Regions from separate parts of the Shewanella spartinae genome, predicted to be linked through region 2. Evidence: predicted binding sites of a transcription regulator. Region 2 holds the regulator's gene; each other region holds the start of a gene.

Region 1 (10,558 bases), 1.9 Mb from region 2:
TATGGCCACCATCTGGGCGACAATGTGTTAAAGGCGGTGGCCAAGCGCCTCAACGAGTCTTGCCGCGACGGGGTTAAGCTCTATCGCTATGGCGGCGAAGAGTTTGCCTTAATCGTGCCAAACAGCCATCAGCGCAAGGCGCGCCATCTGGCCGACGCCATGCGTCGCACACTTGAGAAGATCTCCCTCAAGGACAGACGCAAGAATCAGACGATCGATAAGATTAGCGCCTCGTTTGGGGTGAGTGAGTGGCAGGCGAAAGACACCTTCGAGTCGCTCATCGAGCGCACAGATGGCTTTCTCTACGATGCCAAACGCCTAGGCCGAAATCGGGTGATGCCGCTCTGATCCCTTTTTTATGAGCACTAATCGCTAATTGTGAGCGCTAAAGGCCAAACTGTGAACGCTAGTCGCTAGGATTGGAGTCGCCCCGATTGCTGACGTAACTGAGGTGACTGATATCCCTGAGGCGACTGATATCCCTGAGGCGACTGAGGCACATTAGATAACTCAGTTTCCTCAGAGATAGTCGGCGTATCGGGCGATGCGGGCAGACGCGTCGCTACTGCCTCCTCACCCCCATTCTCTCCCTCCCCTTCACTAAGCATGGGCTCGGCGATCACCACGAAGCGCTGACGACTCTGGCCGCCCAGGCTGTCGAAGGGATAACAGGTAACTAAGGTCAGACGCAGTGTATCTTCTTGGGCCAGCAGCGCCGTATCTTGCTCATCCACCACCTTAGTCCCCAGCACCCGATAACTTATGGTCTCGGCCGAGGCATCCTGCAGGGTGATCACCTGACCCGGATAGATCCCCTCGAGCCTGGCGAAATGGGTATCCCTGTGACCGGCGATAACCGTGTTACCCCAATGATTGATCTGATTATCCGCCAGGATGGCGGCGGGTCCGAAGGCCAGATTGCGCCCGGAGGCGCCCGCCAGCACATACAGCGGCGCGCCGCGGCGCCGCCCCTTTTCGTCCTCAAAGTGCAGCTTGGCGATCGGATAGGTATCGGCCCAGCTCCAGGGCTTATGGGCTTTACGATCCGCTAAGGTTCTGTCCCATGCCCGCTCGATCAGGAACTGGGCAAAATGTGCCTTGGCTTGCATATAGCCTCCTTTAAAGATCAGTGTCATTGCCGCCATCAAGGCGGTTAGAAGCAAAACATGCCTGAGTCCCAGGCGTCTGCGACGATTCATCATCAGGCCTCCAAGCGTCTGCGCCAAAGCCCGCGCAGACATGGCAGATAACTCACCCAATAGGCGCCGATCAGCAGTAGCATCATGGCGCCCAGTGCCAAGTAGAGACGACTCTCGGTGGCGGTCTGCGGCCACTGATTTTGCATCGGCATAGGAGCCGGTTTAAACAGTTCCATGGCATCCATAGCCTCGGGGCGTGATGGCGTCCTATCCACAGCCACCAGGCTGGTGTAAGGGCTGACCAGGTGGTAATCCATCGCCAACCGGGTCACGCTCTCTTTTATCGCCGCCTGATTCTTGGCGTTTTTACTCAGCTGCAGGCTGGCTATCTGATTGCGCGCCCAGATAAGATCTATCCCCCTGGGCTTATCGCCCCCCGTCAACGCCAGACGGCGCTGCCAGTTCTTGCCATCGAGATCACCCGAGATGATCAGGGCATCGCTGCGCGATCTCTGGGCGGGCGTGAGTCGCAGTGCCACCATGATGGGCTCATGGGCGTAAAGGTCGCCTATCTGCACCGGCCAGTAGTCGGGGATAGAGCCATCGTCCAGCGTCAGGGTCACATCGCTGATCTGCGGGGATTCAATCTTCTCAAGTAGCTCACCTATCTTGGCATCCACCTCGCTTATCTTGCCCACATAGGTGTAAGTGCCCCGCCCCGCCCTGGCCGCGCGCTCCATAAAGTAGCCATTAGGCGCCGCGCCTATGCCCACGGTAAACAGCCGCTGGCGGCCGATATTGGCGGCGATCAGCGCAAACAGAGAGGCCTCGTTGCCCACGGCGCCATCTGTGATAAATACCACCTGCTTCAAACGCTCGGGTTTTACGGCCGAAGAGATGGGCGACACGCCTGATTCTGGCTGACTCAAGGCCCGCAGCAGCGCCGGGGCCATCTCGGTGCCGCCATCGGCCTCCAGGCTCTGCACGAACAGATTAGCCTTGCCCAGGTTGGCCGCGGTTGCTGACAAGGCTACCGGAGACAGGCTGCGCACGCTGCTGTCAAATGCGATCACATTGAAGGTATCCTGGCTGCCAAGACCGGCTAAGGCGTTTAAGATGGCCGACTTGGCCTGGGCGATAGAGTCCCCCGTCATTGAGCCAGAGGTGTCGATCACCAGGGTCAGCTCTCTTGGCAGGCGCACCCTCGCCTTATCCTGGGGCGGCATCAGCATCACCAAGGCATAGCTGTCCTTCGCCTCTTTATCACTCGCTTGCACCTCGGCCGCTTGATTCGCTTTCGCTTCGATCACCACCTGATCATTGCGAGCCTGTGAAGATGCAAGAGATTCTTCATTCTTGAATTCATGGTTCTTGAATTCATGAGTCTTGCCTAATTGCGCAAACATCACGGCGCTTGGCTGCTCGGCGAGCAACGGCCGCCACTTAAGCAGAAAGTCGCGATCGGGTCGCAGGTTGGCCGTGAGATTGAGCCCTATCTTAGTGCCGCCAAGCTGGGTCTGACGCATCTGATGATAGGGGGTCTCCAGTCGGCTGATGGCCATACCGGCGTCCAGTACCACATCCAGATAGAGCTTGTGCTCATCGCTCTGTGCGCCCTCATTCAGGGCGTTAAGTCCTTGTATATCGTTAACTGACGCTTGTTCTAAGTCTGGAGCCTGCCCCTTGGGAAAGTATCTCGGGGTGATTGCCGTAGGAAAACGCAGACTGAACTCGCCATCTTGATAACGCACCTGCTGCTGATAGGCGATCTCCACCACCAGTGCCTCGCCCGGGCCCAGATTCGCCACCTCTGAGGTGAAGATGTTGGGTCTTTGCTGACTCACCAGGCTGGCCTTCTTGCCGCTGGCCTTGGCCTGTTCGAAGGTTTGCCTCGCCACTGCCTTGGGCTGGATCTCACCGATTATCACTCGCTGACCGATATGCAGCTTGAGGCTGTCGACCGCGGCATCGTGAGGCAGCGGAAATTGATAGCGACCATTGAGCCAATGCTCGCTGTCATTCACAAACACCTGCTTTACCGACACCCGGTTGATCCAACCTGAGATATTCATCTGCACCTGGGTATCCACGGCAAGCGCCGTAGCGGGCAACTTGCTCGTTAGCTGAACGCCATCTAAGCGATACTCGAGCATACCCTGGCCTAAAATGGGCTCATCGGCGGCGGGCAGATCGAAATGGTGCAGTTGCTCACCATATTTGGCAGCCGTCACATTGACACCGGCCGGTTGACCCATGCGCCCGAAGGCCGGCGTCGTCGAGCCAATCGCGCTGACGCTGAACACCAAGGCGGCGATCACCAGACGCTGGCGAGAAAAAAGCGCCCCCCTCGGGGGGCAAAGGTCGGTCTGGTTCATCCTGAGACGCGGGCGTGGCAACATCTTACTTCTCCTTTTACGCGTTGCTTCATGGTGCGGGATCTAGTTAGATGCCAGGGCGGTATCGCCAGGCAGCAACTTGATGGTGACGCGGCGATCGAAGAAGTCATTTTCGAAGCTCTGTTCATCCTTCACCGGCGCGCTGGCGCCATAGGCCTTGGCATCCAGACGGGCCTCATCTACGCCTCTGGATACCAGGTAGCTTCTCACCTCGGCCACGCGCTGCTCTGACAGGGCCTGGTTGTAGCTGCTGTCGCCGCGGCGATCGGCGTAACCGGTGAGATCTAACTTAAGCTGCGGCGAGATCGCCATGGCATCGGCCACCTCGTTGAGCTGACTCTGAAAGTGCGGCTCGACGGTCGATGAGCCCGTCTTAAACTGGACGTTGAGCCCCAGGGCCAGCTCTTCCAAACGGGTGCCCTGATGCTGTCTAAGCTGTGCCAGTTCCACCTTGGCCTCTTGATACTCCTGCTGCACCGTCAGCAGCGCCTCATTTTGCTGCTTGAGCGCCATCATGCGGCTCTCCTGCTCGGCTAACGTGGCCTGCTGCTGTTTGATCTCGCTGTCGTTGGCCACCGTCTGGCCTATCATGCCGCCGGTGAAGGCGCCGATAATCGCGCCCACAGGGCCGGCAACCACGGCACCCAGCACTATGCCAGAGCCCACACCGATAAGCGCCTCTTCATCGGCCGAGCTATTGTTTGTACTTTGAGTCGCTTGAGTTGCGGGGGCAGCGAAAGCCATTGAGCTGCCAAATAACGAAACACTGATAAATGCGGCAATGATCTGCTTCTTCATGGGAAAATCCTCAAGTTGACATGGATTGGTAAATAAGAACCCTGTGGTTCCTGTCGATGAGGTCATTAAACCTGAGTGAAATGGCAAGTCCGGGGTGCAAAAATGACGATGCGCAGACCAAATGTGGCAAGAAAATGGCTTTTACCCCGGGCCACTTTTCTCCCGGGTATTTTGCTGTATAGTCACACTCCAGAAACCCTAAGCTGTAATGGATGGATCATGAAGCGTATTGCAATAGTGGAAGATGAGGCGGCTATCCGCGAAAACTACAAAGAGGTGCTGCAGCAGCAAGGCTACTTTGTGCAGGCGTACGCCAACCGCCCCAGCGCCATGGAGGCCTTCAACACACGTCTGCCTGACTTAGCAATCATCGACATAGGCCTAGAAGATGAGATAGATGGTGGCTTTACCCTGTGCCAGTCACTCAGAGCCATGTCGAACACCCTGCCTATCATCTTTCTGACCGCCAGAGACAGTGACTTCGACACCGTCTGCGGCCTGAGACTGGGCGCCGACGACTATCTGAGCAAAGATGTCAGCTTCCCCCATCTAATCGCTCGCCTCGCGGCGCTATTTAGGCGCTCGGACATCCAAAATGGTGCTAACCCACAAGATGGCATGATAGAGCACGGCAACCTGACCATAGATGTCAACCGCATCCAGGTCTACTGGAAACAGCAGCCTATTGAGCTGACGGTGACCGAATTTTGGATGGTGCACGCCCTGGCCAAACGCCCAGGCCATGTGCGTAGCCGTCAGGCGCTGATGCAGGACGCCAAGATCTATGTGGATGACAGCACCATCACCTCCCACGTGAAGCGGATCCGTAAGAAATTTATCAGTCAAGACCCAGAATTCGATTGCATCGATACCGTCTACGGCATGGGCTACCGCTGGGATACCCAAGACTAAGCATGTTTAATCTGCCCATCGGCCTGCGCACTAAGGTCGCCGTACTCTCCCTGTTCCTGCTCTGCCTGCCTTGGCTTGGCTATCAATATGTGTGGGAGATGGAGAAATACCTGCGCCACGGCCAGGAAAAGACTCTTGAAGGCACCACCCAGGCCTTGGCCACCGCCCTGCATGAACGCCCCAAGCTATTCGACAAGCAGGCGAGCTTCTTGTCACAAGTAAAAAAGGGGCGGGATCTTTACGCCTATCCCTTAACCGGCCCTATCCATCTGGATGGCAAGCTGGGCGAATGGGCCTCTAACCGCCACCGCGCGGTGACCTACGGCGCCGATCACCAGCTGTTTAAGGCCGATGACGGCAAGCCACTCAACGTCAGTTTCACCCATATGGTGGGCAAGTATGCCGGCTACCTCTATGGCTATTTCGAGGTGACAGATCCTAAGGTGATCTACCGCGGCACCAACAGCCTGCGCATCGACAACAACGATCATCTGGCCATCGCTACCCTGGCGCCCGACGGCCAGTTCCGCCGTTATATCGTCGCCACCATACGCGACGGCTGGATCAGCGCCTTCGAGCTGCCCGCCGATCCCCGCAAGTCCCAGCCCGTCACCCCTGAGGTGCGCATTCAGGGCAAATGGCTGAAGACAGAGAAAGGCTACAATATCGAGCTGAGGATGCCGCTTGAGATGGTGGGCAGCAAGCTGGGCTTTGCCATCGTCGATGTTAACGACAGAAAGGAACGTAACGTCGAGGCGATCGTCGGCACCTCGGCCACGGATGATGTTACCAAGCTGGGGACGGTACTGGTGCCTTCGCCTGAGATCGAGAGCATCATCAAGGGGATGAGCCACAACAGCTCGCGGATCTGGGTGGTGGATCGCCACGGCCGGGTACTGGCAAAATCTGGTGATATCTACAGCAGCACCAATGTGTGGGCGCAGACGGCAACCGAGCAGACACCGGACACCTTTTGGGGCCGCTTCAAGCAGCAGTTCCTGCACCCACTCTACTATCGCATTTTGACTACGCCGCCGAAGCATTTCGTCGACTCGCTGAAAGACTCTACCGTGCTGGAGGGCAGCCATATCCGCAAGGCCCTGGCCGGTCAGTTTGGCTCCACCTGGCGCCTCAGCCCAGATGGCAAGGCGGTGATCCTGGCCGCCGCCAGCCCCATCTGGATCGACGAAACCGTGATGGGCGTAGTGATCGCTGAGGAGACTACCCACGGCATTCGCACCCTGCGCAACAAGGCGCTGGAGAAGCTGTTTAACGTGATCCTGACCGTGATGAGCATGGGCACACTAGCGCTCTTCTTCTTCGCCTCCAGCATCTCCAGCCGCATCCGTAAGCTGAGGGACGATGCCGAGCAGGCGATCGACAGCCAGGGCCGGATCAGAAAGGCAATTGTCGGCTCTAAGGTGCGCGACGAGATAGGCGATCTCAGCCGTAGTTTTGCCAGCATAGTCGGCCGGCTGAGCCAATATACCCACTACCTGGAGAACATGTCGTCGCGCCTAGGCCATGAGCTGCGCACGCCGGTTGCCGTGGTACGCTCGTCACTCGAGCACCTCAACAGCCAGGATCTGCCGCCGCAACATCAGAAGTATGTGGACCGCGCCCACGAAGGGGTGAGCCGCCTTAATATGATCCTCAACAACATGAGCGAGGCCACCCGTCTCGAAGAGGCGCTGACCGACGCCGAGGTGGACAACTTCCCCCTCTCCAAGGTGATCTCAGGTTGTATGCAGGGCTATCAGATGACCTATGCCAATCAGGTATTTGAGCTTGAGATAGATAAGGAGCCCATGACCATGCGCGGGGTGCCCGAATATATCGCCCAGCTGATGGACAAGCTGATCGCCAACGCCATCGAGTTCAGCCAGAGCGATATGCCGATTAAGGTGTCACTCAAGGCAAAGGGCCGTCAGGCGCTGCTGAGCGTGAGTAACCTGGGGCCTTCGCTGCCCGCCAACATGGGCGAGCAGATTTTCGAATCCATGGTATCTGTGCGCGCCCAGAAGGCGCAGGACAAGCCTCACCTGGGTCTGGGGCTCTATATCGCCCGTTTGATCACCGATTTTCACAAGGGCAGCATACGCGCAGAGAACCTGATGCAGGATGGCCAGGCCACCGGCGTGGTTATCCATATCCGTCTGCCGCTGGAGGCGTAGTAACCTCCACGCTAAAAGGAAAAGCACTCCAATAAATCTCACTTTCATTTAGCCGTATAGATGTTAAGATGGCTGCATTGAGTTGCCAACACGAGAGTATGGGATGAAAAGAGAGACCAAGATAGTCAGCGTCGGCCGCGACAAGAAGTGGAGCAAGGGAGTGATCAACCCGCCGGTGTTTCGCGCCTCCACCGTGGTGTTCGACACCATAGAGGATATGCGTCATGCCACCAAGAACCGCGCCAACGGCGAGATGTTCTATGGTCGCCGCGGCACCCCAACCCACTTTGCCTTCCAGGCGGCCATCGCCGAACTCGAAGGCGGCGTAGGCACAGCCCTGTACCCTTCAGGTTCGGCGGCCATCTCAGGCGCACTGCTCTCCTTCCTCAAGGCGGGCGATCATCTGCTGATGGTCGATACCGCCTATGAACCTACTCGGGATCTGTGCGACAAGCTACTCAAGGGCTTCGGCATAGAGACCACTTACTATGATCCCCTCATAGGTGATGGCATAGAGGCGCTTATCCGCCCCAATACCAAGGTGCTGTTTCTCGAATCTCCGGGCTCCATCACGCTAGAAGTGCAGGACGTGCCGACCCTGAGCGCCATCGCCCATCGCCACAATCTGGTGGTCATGCTGGATAACACCTGGGCCTCACCCATCAACTGCCGCCCCTTCGAGCTGGGGGTGGATATTTCGATTCAGGCGGCGACCAAATATATCGTCGGTCACTCGGATGTGATGCTGGGAACGGCCACCGCCAACCAGGCTCATTGGAACCAGCTCAGAGAAAACAGCTACCTCATGGGCCAATGCACCTCGGCGGACGATATCTATCTCGCCAGCCGCGGCCTGCGCACCCTGGGAGTACGCATGGCCCAGCATGAGAAGAATGGACTAGAGGTCGCCAACTGGCTGGCCACACGCCCAGAGGTGGATCATCTGCGCCACCCCGCCTTTGACTCCTGCCCAGGACATGAGTTCTTCAAGCGGGATTTCAGCGCCTCCAACGGCCTCTTCTCCTTCGTGCTCAAACGTGGCAACATTAAGGCGATCACCGCCTTCGTCGAAGGCATGGACCACTTCAAGATGGGCTTCTCCTGGGGCGGCTACGAGAGCCTGATCCTCGGCGTCTTCGGTATCGACAAACTGCGCACCGCCACCCAGTGGGACAGCAGCAAGCCGCTGATCCGCCTGCATGTGGGCCTGGAAAATCCTGAGGATCTCATCAAAGATCTCGAGGCCGGTTTTGCCCGCTACAACGCGGTATTGGATGGCCAGAGCGACTAGCGCCTCGCCTGAATTAGCCAGAGGATCCCCCATAAAAAACGCTGTCAGATGACGGCGTTTTCTTTGTTTTGATTACCTGCTGGTTTTTCCGATTCTCGCTAGTGAGTCGCTGGCGCTCCGTTTTGCGCTGCTTGCGATCAGTGCTTAATCGCTGGCACTCATTTTTTAGCCGCTGGCGCTCTTTTTTTAGCCGCTGACTCTCAGTTTTTAGCCGCTGGCGCTCCGTTTTGCGCCGCAGGCGCTTGCCAGACCTGGGTGCCGTACAGGGGTACGGTCGACAGGCTGTGCTTATGGCTGCCATCTGTCTCCTTAGTGGAGTAAGAGAGATAGATCAGCGTCTGGCTGTCGGCGTCATAGATGCGTCTCACCTTGAGGGATTTGAACAAGATACTCAGTGAGGCCTTAAACACCACCTCGCCGCCGTGACTCTTGTCGATATTGGCGAGATCCGCAGGCAAAATCGGCCCTGTCTGACGGCAGGCGATCCCCATATCCGACGGATCGGCAAAGTCCAGATTCGCTTCGATACGACTGATATGACAGGTCACGCCGGGGATTTTAGGATCTTGCCTGGCCTCGATAATCACATCCTTGGTAGTAAAGACCCCCAGGCTCACCTTGCCCACATCATCACCGCAGCCGGTCAGCAGGCTTGTTGCTGCGACAAACATGATTCCAATCCAAGCATTCATCTTCTCTCCTTGTTGCCTCTTAGCCTTGTTGTCTCGTTGTTTTGTGGATTTATTGCCTTGACGCCTTGACGGCCTAACACCTTATTGCGTTAGCCAAACACCTTCTGCGCCCAGCGGGTTAGTCCGGCGGTCACACTACCAAAGTGGTCGCCAACCACAATCTCAGTCTCAGGATACATCTGGGCAATCTTCTGGTAAATCGCCGGGCTCTTGGCCGTACCGCCGGTGACATAGATGATATCGGCCTGCGCCTTGTCCGTCGCTTTAGCCATTGCCTCAGCCATTAAGGACTGGATCAAGCCCACAGGCTGAGCGATCGCCTCAACGAAGCCTTGCTGATCGACTTCGGCAACCAGCGCAGCATCGACATAATCCAGACTCGCCTGAGTGGCGGCATCATCTGACAGGGCAATTTTCGCCCCCTCGGCGCTGCGTACCAATCGATAGCCGAGCTGATCCCGTTGCACCTTGAGCAGGCGCGACAGCAGATCCGAGCGCTCGGCATCCTTGATCAGCTCCTCTATCATCTTGCGGCTGGTCAGGCTGGCAAAGTCACGCTGGGCGCTGATGTCGTTGACCGCTACCGCATTCCAGAAGGGTTGGCTGGGCACTGGCAGGCCATTGACCATCTGAGACCCCAGCCCAAGGTGGGGCATGAAGGCCTTCATCGCCAGGGCGATATCCAGATCGTTACCGCCGATACGCTGGCCGCTGTGACCCAGAAAATCCTCACTGCGATCGGCCTTTGCCATATGAGACGGTCCCATCTTCACCACAGAGCAGTCAGTGGTACCGCCGCCCACATCCACCACCAGCACTGTCTTGTCCTGGGTCAGGCTGGCCTCGAAATCCATACCCGCCGCCAAGGGCTCGAACAGGAAGCTCACCTCGATGAAACCGGCGCGTTTGGCTGCCAGTGCCAGGATGGCTTCGGCCTGACGGTTACTCTCCTCGCCGCCTATGCCCTGAAAATTGACTGGGCGACCGATCACCGCATGGGTGGCGCTTCCCTTAGCGCCCAACTGCTTATCCGCCAAGGTCTTGATATGCATCATCATCAGGGTGACGATATCTTCAAACAGGGCGATCTGATCCGCTCGCAGACCGGTTGCACCCAGGAAAGATTTAGGCGAGCGAACATAGAAGCCCTCTTCGG
Region 2 (10,558 bases):
TGGGGTCGAGCAACTTGCCCTCGAGCTGAATTGCCTCCTTGAGGGAGACCTTAGAGCGTGACAGCGGGTGTAGTCTGCGGGTCTCGCTATAGCGCTTGAGCAGCACATTGTCGCTTGAGTTCAGGAAGAAACTTAAGATTTCGGTATCTTTGGGGAGCTTGGCCAGCTGTTTTTCCAGCTGGATCTCTTCGCTGGGCATGTTGCGTACATCGACGCTGATGGCCACGAGATCGCTGCGTCCCTTGAGCTGCTCCAGCAGGGATTCCATCATCTGCAAGGGCAGATTGTCGACACAGTAGTAGCCTAGATCTTCTAGGACCCTGAGTGCGACGGATTTTCCCGATCCTGAGCGTCCGGATACCAAAACCAATTTCATTGGGTGATCACCTGATAGAGTTCGGATTCATCTTGGGTCTTTCTTAGCTGCTTCATGATCGCCTTATCATTGAGCTTCTCGGCCATAGCGGCCAGGGTGCTAAGATGTTGCTCGCATTGATCTGCGGGCACCAATAACGCAAAAAGGATATCGACGGGCTGATTGTCAATGGCATCGAATGCGATTGGTTCAGCACATTTCACCAGTACGGCCACGGGTTGATCTATGTTAGTCAGCCGTCCGTGAGGAATCGCGATACCATTGCCTATACCTGTGCTGCCCATTTTCTCTCGAGCCAGAAGGCTTTCAAATATTTCTTGAGAGGAGAGGGTGGGGTACTGGACAGCGGCTAAGTCGCTGATAAGCTCCAGTACCTTTTTCTTACTGCCCGGAGTGGCGCAGGTGGTGCACTCCGGCCGCAGGATGGTACTCAGTTCCATCGTTAATGTTTAGTAAGCTTCTCTTTGTGTTTAATGACCTGACGATCGAGTTTGTCAATCAGGGAGTCTATCGCGGCATACATGTCCGCATGTTCGGATGTTGCGAACACTTCTCCGCCACGGAGATGTAACTTTGCCTCAACCTTCTGTTGCAACTTTTCGACATTTAATACAACGTGCACATTATTGATCTGATCGAAATGACGTTCAAGCTTTGTGAATTTCTCTTCGATGTAGCTTCGTAGAGATTGGGTGATCTCGATATGGTGCCCAGTCAGGTTTATTTGCATAAAGATAGTCCTCCAGTTTCCAGGTTTGTTTTATAAGCTCTTGCGCTGATTCGAGGGCGGTATAAGCATTGCCTCGCGATACTTGGCAATGGTGCGTCTAGCCACCTTAATCCCCTGTTCGGCCAAGAGTTGAGCCATCTTGCTGTCGCTCAATGGCTTTTTCTGGTTTTCCGCAGCAACCAGCTTCTTGATGAAGGCACGTATTGCTGTAGAAGAGCACTCTCCGCCATCGTCGGTACCGACGTGACTGGAGAAGAAGTATTTAAGCTCGAAGATCCCTCTCGGGGTATGCATATATTTTTGCGTGGTCACACGCGAGATGGTGGATTCATGCATCTCCACCGCCTCGGCGATGTCGTTCAGTACCATGGGCTTCATTGCCTCTTCGCCAAATTCGAAGAAGCCTTGCTGGAAGTCGACGATACAGTTGGTCACCTTGAGCAGGGTCTCGTTGCGACTCTCCAGGCTCTTGAGGAACCATTTGGCTTCCTGCAGGTGGCCGCGAATAAACTGGCCATCCGCCTGACTCTTAGTGCTGCGGGCCATGGCGGCATACTGCTGATTGACGTTGATCTTGGGCATGCTGTCTGGGTTAAGCTCGACCACCCAGCGTCCCTTCTTCTTGGTGACGGTCACATCCGGGATCACGTACTCGTCGCGGCTGGCGGTGATGGCGAGGCCGGGACGGGGATTCAGGGTCTGTATCAGGGCGATGGCATCCCTCAGCTCATCTTCCTTGAGCTTGGTCTTGCGCATCAGCAGACGGAAGTCGCGTCCGGCGATGAGATCCAGGTGCTCCTTGATCAGCATACGGGCGTTAGCGATGTGTGGGGTATCGTCGCTGTATTGGGCCAGCTGAATGGTCAGACATTCGCTGAGATCACGGGCGGCCACACCAATAGGGTCGAAGTGTTGTACCCGTTTGAGCACCGCCTCTACCTCGTCGAGTTCGATCTCAGGGTCGCCCATGGCCTCGAGAATATCTTCACAGGTCTGGGTGAGGTAACCGCGTTCGTCGATGGCGTCGATGATGGCGGTGGCGATGGCCAGATCGTTATCGGAAAAAGGGGTCAGGTTCTTCTGCCATTCCAGGTGTTCGTAAAGACCTTCGCTGGTCTCGCCCTGAAAAGGCATGTCGTCGTCGCGCATGGCGCCCGAGCTTGAGTTTGGCGAGGCAGTGTAGACCTCATCCCAGGTGGTATCCACCGGCAGCTCGTCTGGCATTGAGTCTTGAGTCAGGGCGTCTGAGGTCTCGACCCCTGAGTTATCCTGGCTCGAATCCAGCTCTATCTTGTCGTCGTACTTGTTGTCGAAGCTGTCGCCGACGCTATCGTCTTGCAGCTCGATGCTGGCGCTCTCCTGCTCTTCATCCAACTCCAGTAGCGGGTTGGATTCTAATGCTTGCTGGATCTCCTGCTGCAACTCTAATGACGACAACTGCAACAGACGTATGGCCTGTTGTAGCTGGGGCGTCATGGTGAGATGCTGACCCATTTTGAGCTGAAGTGACGCTTTCATCGTACTGCTATTCCCTTGTTTCTAATTATAAAATGAGAAAGCTCTGGCTATATGTGCCGGACAAATATATCGGATAGTGCCTAAGGCCACAATTAACGCGTGGTTTTTCCTCTGTGGCCCCATTATAAGATTAACTATAGCTTGAATTGTTCACCTAAGTACACTGCTCGTACTTGCTGGTTGTCTAAGATTTCGGCGGGTGTGCCCTCGGCGATTAGATTACCATGGCTGACGATATAGGCTTTCTCACAGACGTCTAATGTTTCGCGCACGTTATGGTCGGTGATCAACACCCCCAGGCCGCGATTCTTGAGCTGCTCGATGATCTTCTTGATGTCGATAACCGAGATGGGATCGACCCCGGCGAACGGCTCGTCGAGAAGAATAAACTTAGGGTTGGCGGCAAGCGCCCTGGCGATCTCCACCCGGCGACGTTCACCGCCCGAGAGCGCCATGCCGTGGCTGTCACGGATATGGGTGATGTGAAACTCTTCCAGCAGGTGTTCCAGCTCCTCTTCGCGGCCATCGTTATTAAGATCGCTGCGGGTCTGGAGCACGGCCATGATGTTGTCCCGCACCGAGAGCTTACGGAAGATACTGGCTTCCTGGGGCAGGTAGCCTATGCCTTTGCGGGCGCGCAGGTGCATGGGGTCTAGCGTCAGGTCGTCATCGTCGATGAAGATGCGGCCCTTGTCGCTCTGTACCAGGCCGACGACCATGTAAAAGGTGGTGGTCTTGCCGGCGCCGTTTGGCCCCAGCAGGCCGACGATCTGCCCGGTCTTTACCGTGAGGCTCACGTCTTGGACAACGGCACGACTCTTATAGCTCTTGGCGAGGTTCTCCGCCTTCAAGATCAGGTCTGTCATTGTTTTTCCTGTTCTGGTTTCTTCTCGGGCTTCTGCTCTGGCTGGATCTGTTCCTGATAGTTCTCAGGCTGAATGATGGTGATCACTCTGTCTTTGCCTGTGCTCTCGGCGATCAGCTGTTGCTGCTCTATGTTGTAGCGGATCTGTGAGCCCGTGACCTGGCTGCCTTCCTGTTCCAGGGTGGCGTCGCCGATCAGTGTCAGGGTGCGGCTGGAAAGCTCGTAACGTATCTCCTTGGCGCTGGCCGAGGCTGGACGGCCATCTTCCATCACCTGAGAGTAGGTGGCCGGATTACCGGTGGCGATCAGTATTTTGCCGCTGTTCTTCTCTTTGCTGAAGGCGCGTAGTTCACTGGCCAATATCTTGATTGAGCCTTGGGTGACCTCGACCGGACCGTGGAAGATGATCTGGTTGTTCTTAATGTCGGCTTCCTGGCTGGCGGCAGAGATCTTAACCTCTTGCAGCAGGTCGTTCACCTTGGCATAGGCGCCAACACTGACCAGGGGCAGCAGGCCCGCAAGAATAAGGCTATTTAGTTTCATATGTTCCTTCTACCTGACTCGTCAGTTTGATATTTTGGGCGTTGAGATCGGCATATAAGCCTTCCCCCGTGATGAGGAAATCACGCCCTGTGATCCGAATGCTTCTGTCGGATGTCATAATCATAGTATTGAGATCCAGCTCCAGATAGGTGGTCTCTATGGTCTGAATCGGTTCCTCTGGGCTAATGGCATCAATGATAACATTATTTTCCAGGGTGACCCGTCCGCTATTTTTGTCCAATGTGCCCTTGGTGGATCTCAGGCGCCACTGGGCATCGCCGTTGTCGGGGTAGACCAGATAGATGGGCTGGGTAAAGTAGGTCTGGTTGCGTTCGGCGTAGTGTTCCATGTGACTGGCCGATACCCGGCTGTTGATACCACCCTCATCATTGTATTGCACGCTCTTGAGATCCCGGACTATGTAGTCGGGACGATCGACATTATCCAGGGCCAGCTCTTCGCTGCCCTTTTTCGACTGAACCTGCCAATAGAGGATCAGTGCGGTGCCGAAGAAGGCGATGATCGCCAGCGTGACTCTGTTCATATGCTCATTCCGTGGGCCGAGGCAAACTTATCCTGGCTGAGCAGGATGAGATCCGTTAGTTCACGCAACGCGCCGTGGCCGCCCTTGATATGGGTAACCATGTCGGCGTGTTGGCGCACATAGGGATGACCGTCGGCCACGCAGACAGACAGGCCCACCTGCTCCATCACGGGCAGATCCACCATGTCATCGCCGATATAGGCAACTTCCTCAGGCGCCACCTTATAGAGGTTAAGCAGCTCCTGATAAGGCTCGAGTTTGTTGTCGACGCCCTGGTAGATGTGGGTGATACCCAGGGCCGTCATGCGATCTTCCACTATCTGCGACTTACGCCCCGTGATGATGGCCACCGGGATGTCGCTGGTCAGCAGCGAGCGCACGCCATAGCCGTCGCGGGTATGGAAGGTCTTGAGTTCGTCGCCCGAGTTGCTCATATAGACCAGACCGTCGGAGAAGACGCCGTCGACGTCGCAGATTAACAGTTTGATCTGTTTGGCTTTCTGCCAGACTGCGTCGGTTATCGGGCCATAGAAACCTTGATGTGCCATGTTAGATCACCCCCGCCTTGACCATGTCCAGCATATTGAGTGCGCCAATCGGCTTCTGCTGCTCGTCGGTGACGATCAGGCCGTTGATCTCTTTCTCGTCCATCACCTTGAGGGCCTGGGCGGCTAAGATGCCTTCGCTGACGGTGACGCAGCCATGGGTCATCACCTCTGAGATGGAGGTCTTACGTAGGTTGATCTCGGCGTCGATCACCCGGCGCAGGTCGCCGTCGGTGAAGATACCGACCAGCAGGCCCTGGCTGTTGACTACGCCAGTCATGCCGAGCCCCTTCTTGGAGATCTCATACAGGGCCTCTGTGATACAGATATCTTCTGCCACCAGAGGCAAGTCGTCACCCTTGTGCATCACGTCGCTCACCTTGAGCAGCAGCTTGCGTCCCAGGCTACCACCTGGGTGGGAGAGGGCAAAATCATCTTTAGTGAAGCCTCTGGCCTGCAGCAGGGCCACTGCCAGGGCGTCGCCCATGACGAGCGTCGCCGTGGTGCTCGAGGTGGGTGCCAGTCCGAGCGGGCAGGCTTCTTCCGGTACCTCGATACACAGATGAACGACCGAATGCTTGGCCATGTTGGACTCAGGCTTGCCCGTCACCGCGATGACCGGCAGCCCCATGCGCTTGATCACAGGCATCAGGGTTAAAATTTCGCTGGCCTCGCCCGAGTTGGAGATGGCGAGCACGATATCGTTCTCGCTCAGTACGCCCAGGTCGCCATGGCTGGCCTCGCCGGGGTGGACGAAGAAGGCTGGGGTGCCTGTGCTGGCTAGGGTGGCCGAGATCTTGTTACCTATGTGGCCGGACTTGCCCATGCCCATCACGATCACCTTGCCGGTGCAGGCGAGGATCAGTTGGCAGGCCTTGGCAAATTCACTCGAGTCGACATATTGATACAGGTTGTCCAGCGCGTTGCGCTCGGTATCGATAACCTTGCGTCCCCATTGACGTAATTGATCTGCATCTACCATCTTGTTCTCTCTATTTTGTCGGCCTAAACGTTATTAGGATAGGAAAAGCGTGACTTGGTACGCGATAAAAGTCGCTAATAACACACCGCCATGCCAGGGGCGTAGTTGGCGGGCCTTGCCGGTTAATAAAATCAGTATGGCCAGGGCAACGCTGGTTGCCATCACCATGTAAAAGTCGCGACTGCTGGCGGCGGCATCTACCGCGCCTGGGGCGATAAGGGCAGGCAGCGCCAAAACCGCAAGAATGTTAAACAGGTTAGAGCCGACCACGTTACCTATGGCAAGGTCGTCCTCTTTCTTCAGCACGCCGGCCACACAGGCCGCCAGTTCAGGCAGGCTGGTACCGACGGCGATAATGGTCAGGCCTATGACTAAGTCTGACATATGGAAGGCCTTGGCGATACCCACGGCGCCCTGCACCATCCAGTCGGCAGACAGGGGCAGCAGCACTAGGCCTATCACCAGCCAGAGGATCGCCTTAGGCGTAGGCACATCTTTAGGCACCTCGCTCTCGGCCTCGTCGATCAGGGGATCTTTCTCCTTGTTGACGATCGCATGCCAGATCAGATACCCCATGAGGGCGAAGAAGAGTGCCATCAGCACCAAGCCCTCGACGCGGGTCAGCTGACCATCGTGAAGGAAATAGCCCGCCAGCGCCGTAGCGCCTAGCATCATAGGGATTTCCCGCTTGAGTGTCTGTGAGCTTACCGAGATTGCGCCTAACAGGGCGGTGATCCCCAGGATCAGCGTGATGTTGGCGACGTTGGAGCCCAGCACATTCCCTATGGCGGTGTCTGTCATGCCGTCGATGGAGGCGGTGGCTGCCACAAACATTTCCGGGGCCGAGCTGCCCATGGCGACTATGGTGAGGCCAATTAACATGGGCGGCAGGCCGAGATTACGGGCGAATGCCGCGGCGCCGAAGACAAATTTGTCGGCACTCCAGACAAGGGCACCCAAACCAGCAATCAGTAAGAAAATATTAAATAGCATTGAAAATCTTTTTGTTTAAGAGTCTGCCGCGCATTTTCGCTGGAATTGAACAAAATTGAAAGTATTGCGCAAAGATAGTGTCGATTCAGTTGTGCACAATCCGTCAATTTCGTACAATTTGTCTCTTTTCCTGCCGCCTAACCATGGAACGCATTAGGTCCCGTTATGAGTCATCAATCGTTAAGTCATGACAGCCAAGCCAAGGGTGAGACTAAGCCGATGGAACAAGCGCCGATGGAACACGTGCAGCCATTGGTGGAGATCAGCCATCTGGGCTTCAGTCGTGGCACCCATGTTATCTATGACGACGTCAGCCTCACCATCCCCAGGGGGAAGGTGACCGCCATCATGGGACCCAGCGGTATAGGCAAGACCACCCTACTTAAGTTGATCGGTGGTCAGCTGCGGCCGGACTCTGGGGTCATCAAGGTCGATGGCGTTGACGTGCATAAATGCAATCGCAGCGAGCTGTTTGCCCTGCGCAAACGCATGAGCATGCTGTTTCAGAGCGGCGCCCTGTTTACCGACATGAATGTGTTCGACAACGTGGCTTTTGCCCTGCGGGAACACTCGGACCTGCCCGAGGCGATCATTCGCCGCATCGTGCTGATGAAGCTCGAGGCCGTGGGGCTAAGAGGCGCGGCGCAGATGATGCCGAGTGAGCTCTCCGGCGGCATGCAGAGACGTGCGGCCCTGGCCCGCGCCATTGCCCTTGAGCCAGAGTTGGTGCTCTACGATGAGCCCTTCGCCGGTCAGGATCCCATCTCCATGGGGGTGCTGGTGAAGCTGATCCGCGAGCTGAGCGATGCGCTGAGCCTCACCTCTGTGGTGGTCTCCCACGACGTGCAAGAGGTGCTGGGGATCGCCGACTATGTCTATGTGCTGGCCGACAAGAAGGTGATCGCCCACGGCACGCCGGCCGAACTGATGGCGGCCGACAACCCTAAGTTGAAACAGTTTATCGGCGGCGAGCCCGACGGGCCCGTGCCGTTTCATTTTCCCGCCCAGGATTACCAGAAGGAGATGTTAGGTGAGCGTGATTGATCAAATCGCCCGCTTAGGTCGTGGTGCGATCGATAGCGTCACCGGCCTGGGACGCGCCGGACTCATGTTGTGGGGCGCTATCGCCAAGGTGCCCAGGGTGCGCAAGGGCACGCCGCTACTGATCAAGCAGCTGTACGTGATTGGCGTGCAGTCCATGGTGATCATCCTGGTCTCCGGCCTCTTCATCGGCATGGTGCTGGCGTTGCAGGGCTATAATATTTTGGTGGGTTTCGGCACCGAAGACAGCCTGGGGCCCATGGTGGCGCTCAGTCTGCTGCGTGAACTGGGGCCCGTGGTGACCGCGCTGCTGTTTGCCGGACGCGCCGGCTCGGCGCTCACCGCCGAGATTGGCTTGATGAAGAGCACTGAGCAGCTCTCCAGCCTGGAGATGATGGCTATCGATCCCCTGCGTCAGGTGATCGCGCCGCGCTTCTGGGCCGGGGTGATCAGCCTGCCGCTACTGGCGCTGATGTTTACCGCCGTGGGCATCTATGGCGGCCATCTGGTCGGGGTGGAATGGAAGGGGATCGACAGCGGTAGCTTCTGGTCTATCCTGCAGGCCTCGGTGGAGTGGCGTCAGGACATAGTGAACTGCCTGATCAAGAGCCTGGTATTTGCCGTAGTGGTGACCTGGATAGCCCTGTATCGCGGCTATCATGTGATCCCCAATCCCGAGGGGATCAGCCGGGCGACCACCCAAACCGTGGTGCAGTCCAGCCTGGCGGTGTTGGCGCTGGACTTCCTGTTGACGGCCATGATGTTTGGCCGCTGATTAAATTTTGTTTATGGATAAACCTATATATTTGCCGTCGTGGTATGTATAGAACTGAGTGGTAATTGAGTATGTTGACTCGAAAAATTGAACTATTAGTTGGCTTGTTTATTCTGTCGGGCCTGATGGCCTTTCTGGTGTTGGTGTTCAACGTGGCCAATGTCGAGGTGAAGCCTGGTCAGAGCCACTACACCCTGTATGCCAAGTTCACCAACATAGGTGGCCTCAAGGTGCGCTCACCGGTCAAGGTGGGTGGCGTGGTGGTTGGCAGGGTGACAAACATCAGCCTGGATCCTGAGGAACTGGTGGCCGTGGTCGAGCTGGCCATGGACAATCAATATGATCAGTTTCCCGAGACCAGTAGCCTGTCGATCCTCACCTCGGGTCTGCTGGGTGAGCAGTTCTTGGGGCTGACCCCAGGATTTGTGATGGACGATATCGGCATGCTCAAAGATGGCGATCGTATCGACGATACTCACTCGGCCTTAGTGCTCGAAGATCTCATCGGCCAGTTTTTATACAGTATGAAGTCTAAAGAAAATTAATAGGGACGAATATGAAACAGTTGTTGCAAGTACTCTTCTCCTCCATGTTATTGCTGCTCGGCGGTGCCGTTAGCGCCGAGGAGATCTCGGTCAATACCAAGGACCCCTATGCCATGGTGGAATCTGTAGCCAACAAGACTTTTGCCCGTTTTCATCAGGATATTGCCACAATTCAGGCCAATCCAGACCATCTTAAGGTGATAGTCTCTGACGAGTTGATGCCTTATATCGATTATAAGTATGCGTCTTATAAGGTGATGGGGCCCTACTTGCGTCAGAGTACGCCGGATCAGCGCGAGCGCTTCGCCGAGGCCTTTAAGACTTATCTGATCGCGACTTATGCCCAGGCATTTACCGAGTATACCGACCAGCAGGTGGAGTTTGCCCCGGCTAAGGGGTTTGACGGTGAGAAGATGGTGGATGTCAACGTGCAGATCATCGAGCAGGGCCGCCCGCCTATCAAGCTGATCTTCAGGGTGCGTCGCCTGAAGGACGATACCTGGAAGGCGTTCGATCTAGTGGCCGAAGGGGTGAGCCTGCTCTCCTCTAAGAGCGCGGAGATCACTAACCTGATCCGCCAAAACGGCATAGATGCGGTGATAAAAGAGCTGGAAACCCACACAGATAACCATATCAGCTTGGTTAACAAGGGGACTAAGCTATAATGCTGGCCTTTAACCAAGCGGCGGGGCAGTGCCAGGTCAGCGGTGAGCTGTCTCAGGCGGCTGTGGTGGAGCTCTGGCCTAAGCTGGAGACACTACTGAATGGTGCCTGTGACCGACTGGATCTTGCCGGCGTCTCCTATAGCGACAGCGCTGGTGTCGCGCTCTTGTTGCATCTGGTGGCAGAGCAGCAGAAGAAGGGTCAGTCGCTGGTGCTCTGCAATCCGCCGGCGCAACTGCAAAAGTTAATAGATTTATATGATTTACAAGACTTCTTCACCGAAGAAGCCAAATAAAAGGGTTATCCGTTTATGGAATGTAATGAGATTGAACAGCTGCTTACCCAAGCGCTGACACTGGATGAAGTACACGTGAGCCAGGATGGGACACACTATAAGATTGTTGCCGTCGGTGAGTGTTTCGACGGTGTGAGCCGCGT
Region 3 (10,558 bases), 730 kb from region 2:
GAGCCCCTGTTATCATTGTTACAGCAAGCTGTTTGGCGACCAACAGCTGACCTGCGTCGAGTCGGGCATTCTGGCGCCCGTGGTGGGTATGATAGGTTGCCTGCAGGCGGTGGAAGCGATCAAGGTGCTGGCTAACATGGGCAAGATCCTAAGCGGTCGCATCCTGATGATAGATGCCATGACCATGGAGTTTCGCGAGATGAAGCTGCCTAAGCAATCTCACTGTCAGGTATGTGGTGTGTGAGTGTTTACTTACTTTTTTGGTGGTTTGATCTAGGTAGTTGAATAGGAAGCGAGGCTAAGGCCTCGCTTTTTTGTGTCTCATCGTTAGTCTCTCGCTCAGCGGCGATATCAATCAGCAGCCTATTTCAGCTGCCGGCCACCATCCAATGCCAGGGAACGCCCCGTCACATACTGGCTCTGCATTAGGTAGTCGATCGCCTGCAGCACCTCTGCCTCGCCACCCTCTCTGGCTAATACCGACTTGGCCCTGGCTTTCTCGCGATAGGCGGCATCGTCATGCTCGTTGAAACAGATCAGCGCCGGGGCGATGGCGTTGACCTTCACCTTTGGGGCTAACTTGGCGGCGAAGGAGAGGGTCATGTTTTCCAGCGCGGCCTTGCTGGCGGCGTAGGCGATATGTTTCTTGCTGCCCTTTTGCGCCACATAGTCGGTGATATGGATGATATCCGTCATGGCCTGCTGGTTTTGCAGTAGCGGTGCTAGGGCGAGGTTGAGCTGGTAGGGCGCATAGACATGAACCTGCATCATCTGGGCGATCACCTGATCGGCGCCCGCTGGGTCATTGTCATCTAGCCAGAGCGAGGCGTTGTGGATCACCGCATCTAGCTGACGATAGTTCTGCTTCAGCGTCTGGATAAGCTCTTCGAGCTGGCTTTGAACGGTGAAGTTACAGGGGTAGAGGTCGGCGCCCAGTTCTGTGAGGGCATCTATGCTGGGGTAGTGGCTGCGATAGGTGCCTATCACCTTGTGTCCACGGGCGAGAAAGGCCTCGGCCAGATAGAGGCCAATACGCTTGCCTACGCCTGTGATGAGTATGGTTTTTTGCATCCTGATGCACCCTTTGATTCCCGATATTGCAGCCGATAGTAGCTTTCGCGGCTCGACGGATTCAAGTGTTTTTAGGGAATATGAGTCCTATCCTCGGCCTGATTCATGTGAATAGTCGTAAGTTTAATCTCTATCCATAATCACCTTTATTGTTTGTATTCAAATCAATGTGTCGTTCATCCATATGCAGTATAAATCGGGTTTTTAGCGCTTAAATTGGATCTAAATGGTCGAAAACTGGCTGTAATTTGGAATAAAAGCGCTATGGCGTTACAATAGTGCCGAATATTTCTATTGTATTGCTATGAGTTCAAATCATTTTAATCAAATCTAAATGATGGCCTGGTGGCGATTCTTTGAGGTCTTAACGGAGAGAATCGATGACGAAAGGTATTGATAAATACAGCATTGAAAGCACCGACTATACGATCGGCCAGGACAATGTGCAGAAGTGGGGGTTCGATGTACACAACCCCGTATTTGGGGTGAGTGCCGGGCTAATTGCCGCCTTCCTGCTGGCGACCCTGTTGACCGATGCCGAGACAGCCAAGTCTGTGCTCGATGGCATCAAGTGGAAGATTATCGGCGCCTTCGATTGGCTGTTTATCTGGTCGGGGAATATTTTCGTGATCTTCTGCCTGGGCCTGATCCTCTCGCCCTACGGCAAGATACGTCTCGGCGGTAACGAAGCCACCGCGGACTACTCCTTTCTCTCCTGGTTATCCATGCTATTTGCCGCCGGTATGGGGATAGGCCTGATGTTCTGGAGTGTGGCCGAGCCCGTGGCCTACTTTACCGGTTGGTATGAGACGCCGCTTGGGGTCGAGCCCAACACGCCGGAGGCGGCCAAGTTGGCGCTGGGGGCCACCATGTTCCACTGGGGCCTGCATCCCTGGGCCATCTATGGTGTGGTCGCCCTGTCGTTGGCCTTCTTCACCTATAACAAGGGGATGCCCCTCTCTATCCGCTCCATCTTCTACCCTCTGCTGGGTGACAGAGCCTGGGGCTGGGCGGGACATATTGTCGATATCCTGGCCGTGCTGGCCACCCTGTTTGGTTTGGCGACCTCGCTAGGCCTAGGTGCCCAGCAGGCCGCCAGCGGTATCCACCATGTGTTTGGCATAGATGCCGGCCTTGGGCTGCAGATGATAGTTATCGTCGCCGTGACCCTGTTGGCCGTGGTCTCTGTGGTACGCGGGATCGACGGCGGCGTTAAGGTGATCAGTAATATCAATATGATAGTTGCCTTTGCGCTGCTGATCCTGGTGGCTATGATCGGCTACGCCGTCAGCCTGGGCAGCATTCCTACTACCCTGATGGCCTATGTGGAGAACATCATTCCCCTGAGTAATCCACATGGGCGCACCGATGAGGCCTGGTTCCAGGGCTGGACAGTATTCTATTGGGCCTGGTGGATCTCCTGGTCACCATTCGTGGGCATGTTTATCGCCAGGGTCTCTAAGGGGCGTACCGTGCGTGAGTTCATCACCGCCGTGCTGCTGGTGCCGACCGCTGTGACCCTTATCTGGATGTCGGTATTTGGTGGCATGGCGATCGATCAGGTGGTCAACAAGGTGGGTGAGCTGGGGGCCAAGGGCCTGACCGACGTGCCTCTGGCCATGTTTGAGATGTTCGATGTGCTGCCGTTCGGCACTCTGCTCTCTATCATCGCCGTGGTGCTGGTATTGGTGTTCTTCATCACCTCGTCGGATTCTGGCTCTCTGGTGATCGACAGCATCACCGCCGGCGGCAAGATAGACGCGCCTGTGCCACAAAGGGTGTTCTGGGCGCTTCTTGAGGGCGCGATTGCCATGGCGCTGCTGTGGATCGGTGGTACAGAGGCGATTCAGGCTCTGCAGGCCGGGGCTATCTCGACTGCACTGCCCTTTACTGTGATACTGCTGCTGATGTGTGTCAGCTTGCTGAAGGGGATGCGCACCGAGCGCTTCTAACGCGGGAATCGTGGAAAATAGAGGAGGCCGTTGGCCTCCTTTTTTATTGCCTGCGCCGATGTCAGAGCAAGTATAAACGCCAATACCAGAGCTTAGACAAGTGCTAGCACCAGAACTCCTTGATGGGGCGGTTGGGGTCGAAGTGATGGGCTATCTGTGCCTGCAGCAGCTCGGCGGTGGCGATGGCGTCGGTCAGGGCGTTGTGGGGCGGATAGCTGGGCAGGCCGTATCTCGAGCGGCTCTGGCTCAATCTCACCGAGCCTGGCTTGTCGCCCTTGAGGCGCTGTAGCAGACCGCCGTGTTGGCGCTTCTGTATCTCAGACTCCAGCGCCATAGTATCTATCAGGGGAAACTCTATCCCTTGGTGGATGCGGCGGATCAGCGCCCGCTCCAGGAACAGCCTCTCAATCGCCTGATAGTGCACCACCATGATCTTGCCCGCCATCTGCTCCAGCACCTGTTCGAAGATGGCGGAGAGATCCGGCGCGTCCAGTATGTCGCTGTGGGTGATGCCGTGGATGATCACCGACTCCTCGGCCAGCTGTTCTCTGGGCCTGACGGTCCAGTGCTGGGCGCGATTGAGAAAGATGCGCCGAAGTGTAAAGGGCACTGTGCCTATGCTGACGATATCGTCCTTGTCGACGTTCAGGCCCGTGGTCTCGAAGTCCATCGCCAGCAGCTCGACCTCCGCCAGCGGCGTGTCGGGGTCCGGCAGGCCGCCCAGATAATACTGGCGTAAACCCTGATGTTCCGTGGTCTTGAGCCTCTGCTCAAACTTACCCGGCCAGTCGATGCTCGGCGGTGACAATAGCTTCTTCAGCATCTTAGGCTCACTTAAACTGGTTGCTGGCGTTGTAGCGGAACTTGAGGAAGTTCTGGGCGTTACTCAAGATCTGAAAAGCATCCTTGAGGTTGCGGCGCTCGAAATCCGACAGGTGCTCTGGCTCTATGTTGTTGTCGGGATCGATTCCCTGCTCCACGTCTAAGGCCTGATGGCGGATGCGGACCATGGAGATGAACTCCATGGCGTCTCGCAGATCCTCGCCGCGTCCCTTGGGTAAGATGTTGGCGTCTATGATGTCGTCCAGACGCTCGAAGGAGTTGCGGGCGCGTGAGCCCACCGCCAGGGCATGTACCCGGATGAGATCCGCCAGCGGCGCCGTGCCGCGGCGCTTGAGGTTGATGGAGTTGTTGTGACGGCCATCTTTCTCCATCACGAAATCTTTGAAGAAACCCAGCGGCGGGGTGCGATTCAGGGCGTTGCGGGCGAGGCAGGCCAGGAAGCGGTTGTTCTTGCGTGCCCGGCGTACGATGAAGCCGTTGAGCTGCTCGGCCCACTTGAGGCGGCCATAGACGCCGTCGAGATCGAAGAAGATGGAGGCATTCAGCAGCGCCTTGGGGTTTGGATCGTCTATCCAGTCGGCGAAACAGGCCTCCCATTCTTTGCGTGTCATGCGCCACATGGGGTTGGTGGCCATGATATCCCCGGTGCAATAGCTGTAGCCGCAGCTATCCAGCCCATCGCAGACGAAGTTGGCCAGCTGGCTGAAGTAGTGGTCGTGCTTTGCCTTGTCGAAGTCGTCGTCGAGTATGATGGCGTTGTCCTGATCGGTCACGATCAGCTGCTCGTCGCGGCCCATGGACCCTAGTGCCAGGAAGCAGTAGGGGATGGGCGGTGGACCGAGTTTCTCTTCGGCCAGCTCGAGTATTCGCTGCTTGAAGCTGCGGCCGATCACCGACATGGCGCTGCCCACCATGTGAGAGTTGGCGTCTTCGTTCACCAGGCGCACGAAGCTGTCTTTGACCTGGGTGGCGAGGGCGGCCAGCTCCTCCAGACTCTGTTGCTGGAAGATGCTGCTCACCAGCAGCAGGGAGTTTTGCGACTCGTATCTGACGATATCCGTGGCTTCGATTATGCCTATGGGTTTGCGTCCCTTGCACACAGGCAGATGATGCACGTTGTAGCGCAGCATGGTGAGCATGGCCTCATAGACATAGGCGTTATGATCTAGGGTGATCACCTCTGTGCTTACCACGCCGGCCAGCTCGGTGGCCGGGTCTATCCCCTCGGCCACGACTCGGGTGCAGAGATCCCTGTCTGTGATGATGCCAAGCAGTGGGCTGGTGTCGCCGTCTTCATCCTCCAAGGCATCTGGGTCGATCACCAGGAGGGCGGAGACATTCTCCTGGGCCATCATAATGGCGGCTTGCTGTATGCTTTCTCCTTTGTGGATCACAGGGGCGTCGCGGGTGAGCAGTGTCTTCACCTTAGAGGTGGTCAGGTCGTTCTGTTCGCTGGTGTTAGAGACTGTCTGGCGCAGGCGGGCACTGTCCTCCACCTCGACGAAGTCGGCAAAGGTGTCGTACTCATCATACAGCTGCTGGAAGATCGCCTCTGGGATGCAATAGACCAGGGTGTCCTCGATCGCCTTGACCGGGAAGCGTACCTTGTTGTTGGTCAGCAGGCCCATTTGGCCGAAGAGATCGCCGCTGTCCAGGCGGTTATAGAGTTCGCCCTTGCGGCGGTAGACCTCTACCACGCCGCTGCGCACCATGTAGAGGTCATGGATCTGATCGCCGAAGTGGATGATGGGGGTGTCTTGGCGGTAGTAGGCGATCTCAACATGGTGGCTCACCATGGCGACCACCTCGTCGGGCAGGGCGTTAAACGGGGGATATTGGCTTAAGAAGTTTTGGATCTCGTTTAACTCTGCTTCCATAGATCTGCCTGTGGCTGATTTTCTCCTGTCATGGCTAACATACTACCCCATAGACCAGGCTATGTGTGGCGCCTGGCCTAAAAAGATCCCTTAGCTTAGTGGGCCGTCCACAACATCTGGCCGCACTGGCTGAGATCATAACCGCCCAGCTGAGCCGCCAGTTGGCGGGTCTGGGTGCTGCCGAGCATCTCGAACAGGGCCTGGAGCTGACGACGGAAGTAGATCCCTTGGGGCATCACGAAATCGAAGGATTCGGTCACCAGAGGCACGAAGCTTAGGCCGCTCTCCAGCGCCACCGATTGACAGCCGAAGCCGATGTCGGCCTCGTTACGGGCGATGAAGCCCGCCAGTTCACGCTCGCTATAGGCGGTGATCTGCGGATTGAGCTGCTCTATGCTGGCACCTTGCTTGATCAGCCAGTGTTCCAGGTGTTGCTGACTACCTGCGCCGGCTTGGCGGCCGACCCAGCGCCAGGGCAGGCCGATCACTTTCTCCTCTTCCTGACATCTGTGGTGCATCTCGCTGCGCATCATCAGCCCCTGCTGACGGGTGTAGCCGTGCACCATCACCCACTGCTGGTGGTTGGGGTAACCCTTGAGCAATGCCGGGTGACGTATGTTGCGCTCCTCCACATTGCCCCAGTGCAGGGTACAGACGTCGGCGTAGCCGCGCGACAGGAGATCCAGCCCCATGCGGGAGCCGGTTGAGCTGTAGCTAATCAAGTCGCTCTTGCCTATCTTTGACATGAGACGGGCCACCAACATGGAGAGCAGGGGATCGTCGCTGCCGGTGATATGCATGCGATCTGACAGCATGCCGCTATGGCAGGAGTCCATGACCCAACGGTCTATCAAAATCTTGGGAAACAACCATTTACCCGTCACCTTGGTGGCGGGCAATATGCGGTCGTTGGCCATGGAGTAGACCTTCTTCTCGTTCAGATCGAGATATTCGGCGACCTGTTTGGCGCTCATATAGACGAGTTCGCTGGGTTCAGTCATGGATAATCCTTTAACCTTCGCCGTTAACCTAGGTTACGTTTCGGCGGTGTGGCATCAAATTCGATATTTTCCGCACCATGATAGATGAGAAAGTGGCGCCCCTTGGCGCGGGCGATCATGGTGATCCCCAGCTTCTGGGCCAGTTCCAGCCCCATCTGGGTGGCACCGCTGCGCGACAGCAAGACAGGAATGCCCATCTTGGCCACCTTGATCACCATCTCTGAGGTGAGACGGCCCGTGGTGTAAAACAGCTTGTTGCCACCGCCCTGCTGCTTGAGCCACATCTCGCCGGCGAGGGTGTCGACCGCGTTGTGACGGCCGACATCTTCGACGAAGCCGATGATCTGATCGCCCTCGCACAGGCCACAGCCGTGTACGGCACCGGCATTCTTATAGGTCTCGTTGTAGGCGCTGATGTTGTTAAGCAGGCTGTAGAGCATGCTCTGTTTCAGCTGCGGCGTGGGCAGGCGGATATCCTCGACGCCATCCATGAAGCCGCCATAGACGGTGCCTTGGCCGCAACCTGTGGTGACCGTCTTCTCCGCCAGTTTCTCCTCCAGGTGCGCCGTCGACTCCTTGGTGATCACCGCCGCCGAGTTGACCTCCCAATCCACAATCACAGACTCGAGCTGATGGACGTCGCTGATGAAGCCCTGGTTCTTCAAATAGCCCAGAGCCAGCGCCTCGGGACGGGCACCCAGTGTCATCAGGGTCACTATGGGTCGCCAGTTTAGATAGAGGGTGAGGGGGCGCTCGCAGGCGATATATTTGTCGACCACTTCGCCCTGCTCGTTGATGGCTTTCACCGCCATGGTGAGTGGGGCATCGGCTTGGGTCTTGACCAGTGTGGGGTGTTTGAAACTTGTCATTGCTCTCGTCTTATTGCATTGGGGGCGCACTGAGCATAGCAAGTATCGTTCCCACGCAAGGATTTCGAGTGTAAATGCGTGATCCAGGCGTCGACTTTGTGCTATGTCGCCCTTTTCTGTCCCGGCCAAAATGGCTTTTAGGACAAATTGTCCTACGCTTGTTAGGGATTTGATGATCCAGTTCAAACTATTCCCCTTCTAGCGATGGCATGTAAATTGCTTTGTTAGGTCTATCGCTAACCCAATGCCCGGCGAATCAGCAATACGCCGGCCTGCTAGGCAAAACGGAGACGCAATGCAACATACCGAAAGTCAATGGCCCATGTATGTCTCACTGAAAAAGGTGGAGAAACAGATGGGGCGCTGGACCGCTGAAAGTTGGGAATTAGATCAGATAGTTCCCGCCACCCAGCCCGCACCAGCCGGGGCCCACATAGTGATGCTTGAACTCTACAAAGATGAGCGCGGCAGCTATCGCATCAACCTGGATATGGACAACGCCATGCTCTACGTGGTGTGCGACGAGCTGGAAGATGGCACCTGGGTGCCCGCCTATATCTCGGCCGACCAAAATGTCGCAGCCGGTTGCCTGGAGGGGGACACCCCAGTGCTGAACTTCCCCATGCCCAAGGCGATCGCCTGCTGGATCGAGGCCTTCATCACCCGCCACGGCGAGGTGGAGATCTGCGCCCATAGGCGTAAGCATGTCAATCGCCGTAAGAACGAGGGGCCGAGTACCAATCCGGATCGGGGGCTAGTGTCCTGATGAGTGATAAGCCAAGCGGACTCTTCGCACGCTGGACCCAGCGTCGCCAACAGGTGCAGGCCGAGGAAGAGGCGGCGCGTCTGGCCGAACAGGCCCATGAAACGCTGGTCGAGCCATCGGTTGAGGCCGAAGGCGCGGACGGTGTTGAAGCTAGCGACCAAGTCGCTCCCGAAGAGAAGAAGATACTGACCGCCGAGGACCTGCCGGATCCCGAGAAGATAGAGGTGGGCGGCAGCTTCGCCAGCTTCATGGCCGACAACGTCGATCCCGATGCCAAGACGGCGGCCCTGAGGGCCCTGTGGAAGCAGCCACACTATCACGAGATCGATGGCCTGCTGGAATATGCCCTGGACTATACAGATCAGCCCAAGTTGACCGCCGAGGTCTCGGCCGAGCTAGCCAAGAAGGTCTTCAGGCATCTGACCAAGGATGAAGAGACGGTCGAGGCGGCTGCCGAGACGGCGGAAACCCAGCTGGCACAGCAGGAAAATGCCACGGCGCAGGTCGAGGACAATTTGGACAGGGCATCCGATGAGGTGTCCCAAAATGAACCAGAAATACAGGCCTCAACCAAGCCTCCTGTTGTTTAAGGTAAGTTTAGAGTGCTTTTAAATCCATAAATTTGGTACGTGAATTGCTGTATTAACGACAATTAACAACGAGTTAGATAATCGTTGAACTTAGGGTGAAGCTGGCGCAACAAGCGCATGCCGTCAGAGCACAACAGCCACCCGGCTGATACAGCAGCCAAATACTGCTTAGGAACGCAATGTGAGCATGCATTTAGAGACGAGCGACAATTTGGCCCACCTGAAACAGGTGCGCCAGCAAGTGTTGGGACAGACACAAATTCTGCAAAACCTGATCCCACCCACAGTGAGTTACACCACAGAGGGCAATGTGTTGATCATTGGCCCGGAAGACTTGGCACGCCTGGCGGCCGACAAGCTGGCCAACATGGGTCAGCGCGCCATTCTGGCCAACGAGTCGATCACCAGCCAGGATGAAGACCACCTGGAGAAGGTGATGAACGCCGCCGAAGATGTCGAGAGCTATTACAACAAGCTCGTCGAGATCAAAGGCTTCCTGGGTCAGTTCCAGGTCAAGGTTGAGCATGACAATGGCACCGCCGATCTCAGCCTGGTGGCCATTCGTAAGGCCCATTTCGACCTGATCCTCGACCTGAGCCAAGCACCCTGCATCAACCTCGAGATGCTGCCGCCGGGTTACTTCTACGTGGGGCAGGATGAGGCCAAGTTGATGGATGCCATCGCCCAGCTGCCCGAGCTGATCGGTGAGTTCGACAAGCCGCGCTACGTCAAGGTGAACAGCGATATCTGTGCCCACCACAGAAACGGTATCGATGGCTGTAATCGCTGCCTCAACTTCTGTCCCGCCGATGCCATCGCCAGCGTGGACCATAAGATAGAGATCGACCCTTACCTCTGCCACGGTGCGGGCAGCTGTACCAATGCCTGCCCGACCGGCGCCATCAGCTATGACCTGCCGACGCCACAGGCGCTGCACTCCTACCTGAACAAGTTGGTGACACGCTTCCGTAGTGCGGCGCAGACCGCGCCTGTGATTTTATTCCACGATGCCAGCCTGGGAGCTTCGCTGATCGGCGACGAGCTGCCCGGTGCCATCTTGCCGGTGGAGCTGGAGGAGATCACGGTCGCCAGCATGGATCACTGGATGGCGGCCCTGGCCTGGGGCGCGCGTCAGATCTTGGTGCTCAACACAGAGGCCACGGCGCCAACCCTGACCCAGATGCTCAACGGCGAGCTCAAGCTGGCCAACGAGATCCTCGACGAGATGGGTCAGCCACAGCGTGTCAGCGTGATTGAGGCCAGTCAGATTGCCGACCTGGCCACATTGATCGAGCCGAGCGCCAGCTGGCCCATGATAGTGCCGGGCGAATTTGCCGCCACCACCAAGCGTGAGACTCTCTACGCGGCGATCGATCACCTCAACAGCCAGGCGGCCTCTACCGATGCCTGCCTGAGCAAGAGTAATATTCCTTACGGTAAGGTGAGCGTTAATACCGATAACTGCACCCTGTGTCTCTCCTGTGTGTCGACCTGTCCGACTCAGGCGCTGACCGACGGCGGTGAGAAGCCGGCGCTCTATTTTGTCGAGCAAGCCTGTGTGCAGTGCGGCTTGTGTGAGTCGGCCTGTC

The links. Region 2 encodes sigma-54, which starts transcription at its own class of promoters, with help from an activator protein. Its sites were predicted from a motif close to GTTGGCACGNNNNTNGNNT; they were not measured.
Region 1: the regulator sigma-54 is predicted to act here: its motif matches at 4,456-4,474, upstream of pdsR (proteobacterial dedicated sortase system response regulator).
Region 3: the regulator sigma-54 is predicted to act here: its motif matches at 7,650-7,668, upstream of K0I31_RS00260 (formate dehydrogenase accessory sulfurtransferase FdhD).

Annotation. Positions count from the first base shown of each region.
Region 1 covers NZ_CP080418.1:2,048,226-2,058,783, reverse strand. Annotated here, with positions in the region: gene K0I31_RS09245 (GGDEF domain-containing protein) at 1-348, shown strand, start outside; gene K0I31_RS09240 (class GN sortase) at 414-1,202, opposite strand; gene K0I31_RS09235 (marine proteobacterial sortase target protein) at 1,202-3,538, opposite strand; gene pdsO (sortase-associated OmpA-like protein PdsO) at 3,578-4,333, opposite strand; gene pdsR (proteobacterial dedicated sortase system response regulator) at 4,553-5,245, shown strand; gene pdsS (proteobacterial dedicated sortase system histidine kinase) at 5,248-7,419, shown strand; gene K0I31_RS09215 (cystathionine beta-lyase) at 7,523-8,710, shown strand; gene K0I31_RS09210 (CreA family protein) at 8,911-9,402, opposite strand; gene yegD (molecular chaperone) at 9,492-10,558, opposite strand, start outside.
Region 2 covers NZ_CP080418.1:3,952,367-3,962,924, reverse strand. Annotated here, with positions in the region: gene rapZ (RNase adapter RapZ) at 1-376, opposite strand, end outside; gene ptsN (PTS IIA-like nitrogen regulatory protein PtsN) at 373-816, opposite strand; gene hpf (ribosome hibernation promoting factor) at 819-1,106, opposite strand; gene K0I31_RS17115 (RNA polymerase factor sigma-54) at 1,137-2,624, opposite strand; gene lptB (LPS export ABC transporter ATP-binding protein) at 2,759-3,490, opposite strand; gene lptA (lipopolysaccharide transport periplasmic protein LptA) at 3,487-4,032, opposite strand; gene lptC (LPS export ABC transporter periplasmic protein LptC) at 4,019-4,576, opposite strand; gene kdsC (3-deoxy-manno-octulosonate-8-phosphatase KdsC) at 4,573-5,124, opposite strand; gene K0I31_RS17090 (KpsF/GutQ family sugar-phosphate isomerase) at 5,126-6,103, opposite strand; gene K0I31_RS17085 (calcium/sodium antiporter) at 6,137-7,096, opposite strand; gene K0I31_RS17080 (ATP-binding cassette domain-containing protein) at 7,331-8,140, shown strand; gene mlaE (lipid asymmetry maintenance ABC transporter permease subunit MlaE) at 8,127-8,912, shown strand; gene mlaD (outer membrane lipid asymmetry maintenance protein MlaD) at 8,984-9,457, shown strand; gene K0I31_RS17065 (MlaC/ttg2D family ABC transporter substrate-binding protein) at 9,469-10,122, shown strand; gene K0I31_RS17060 (STAS domain-containing protein) at 10,122-10,415, shown strand; gene K0I31_RS17055 (BolA family protein) at 10,431-10,558, shown strand, end outside.
Region 3 covers NZ_CP080418.1:57,818-68,375, forward strand. Annotated here, with positions in the region: gene moeB (molybdopterin-synthase adenylyltransferase MoeB) at 1-244, shown strand, start outside; gene folM (dihydromonapterin reductase) at 364-1,071, opposite strand; gene K0I31_RS00240 (BCCT family transporter) at 1,452-3,023, shown strand; gene K0I31_RS00245 (3'-5' exonuclease) at 3,127-3,846, opposite strand; gene K0I31_RS00250 (putative nucleotidyltransferase substrate binding domain-containing protein) at 3,854-5,743, opposite strand; gene K0I31_RS00255 (substrate-binding domain-containing protein) at 5,839-6,744, opposite strand; gene K0I31_RS00260 (formate dehydrogenase accessory sulfurtransferase FdhD) at 6,768-7,613, opposite strand; gene K0I31_RS00265 (DUF3305 domain-containing protein) at 7,909-8,379, shown strand; gene K0I31_RS00270 (DUF3306 domain-containing protein) at 8,379-8,969, shown strand; gene K0I31_RS00275 (4Fe-4S binding protein) at 9,157-10,558, shown strand, end outside.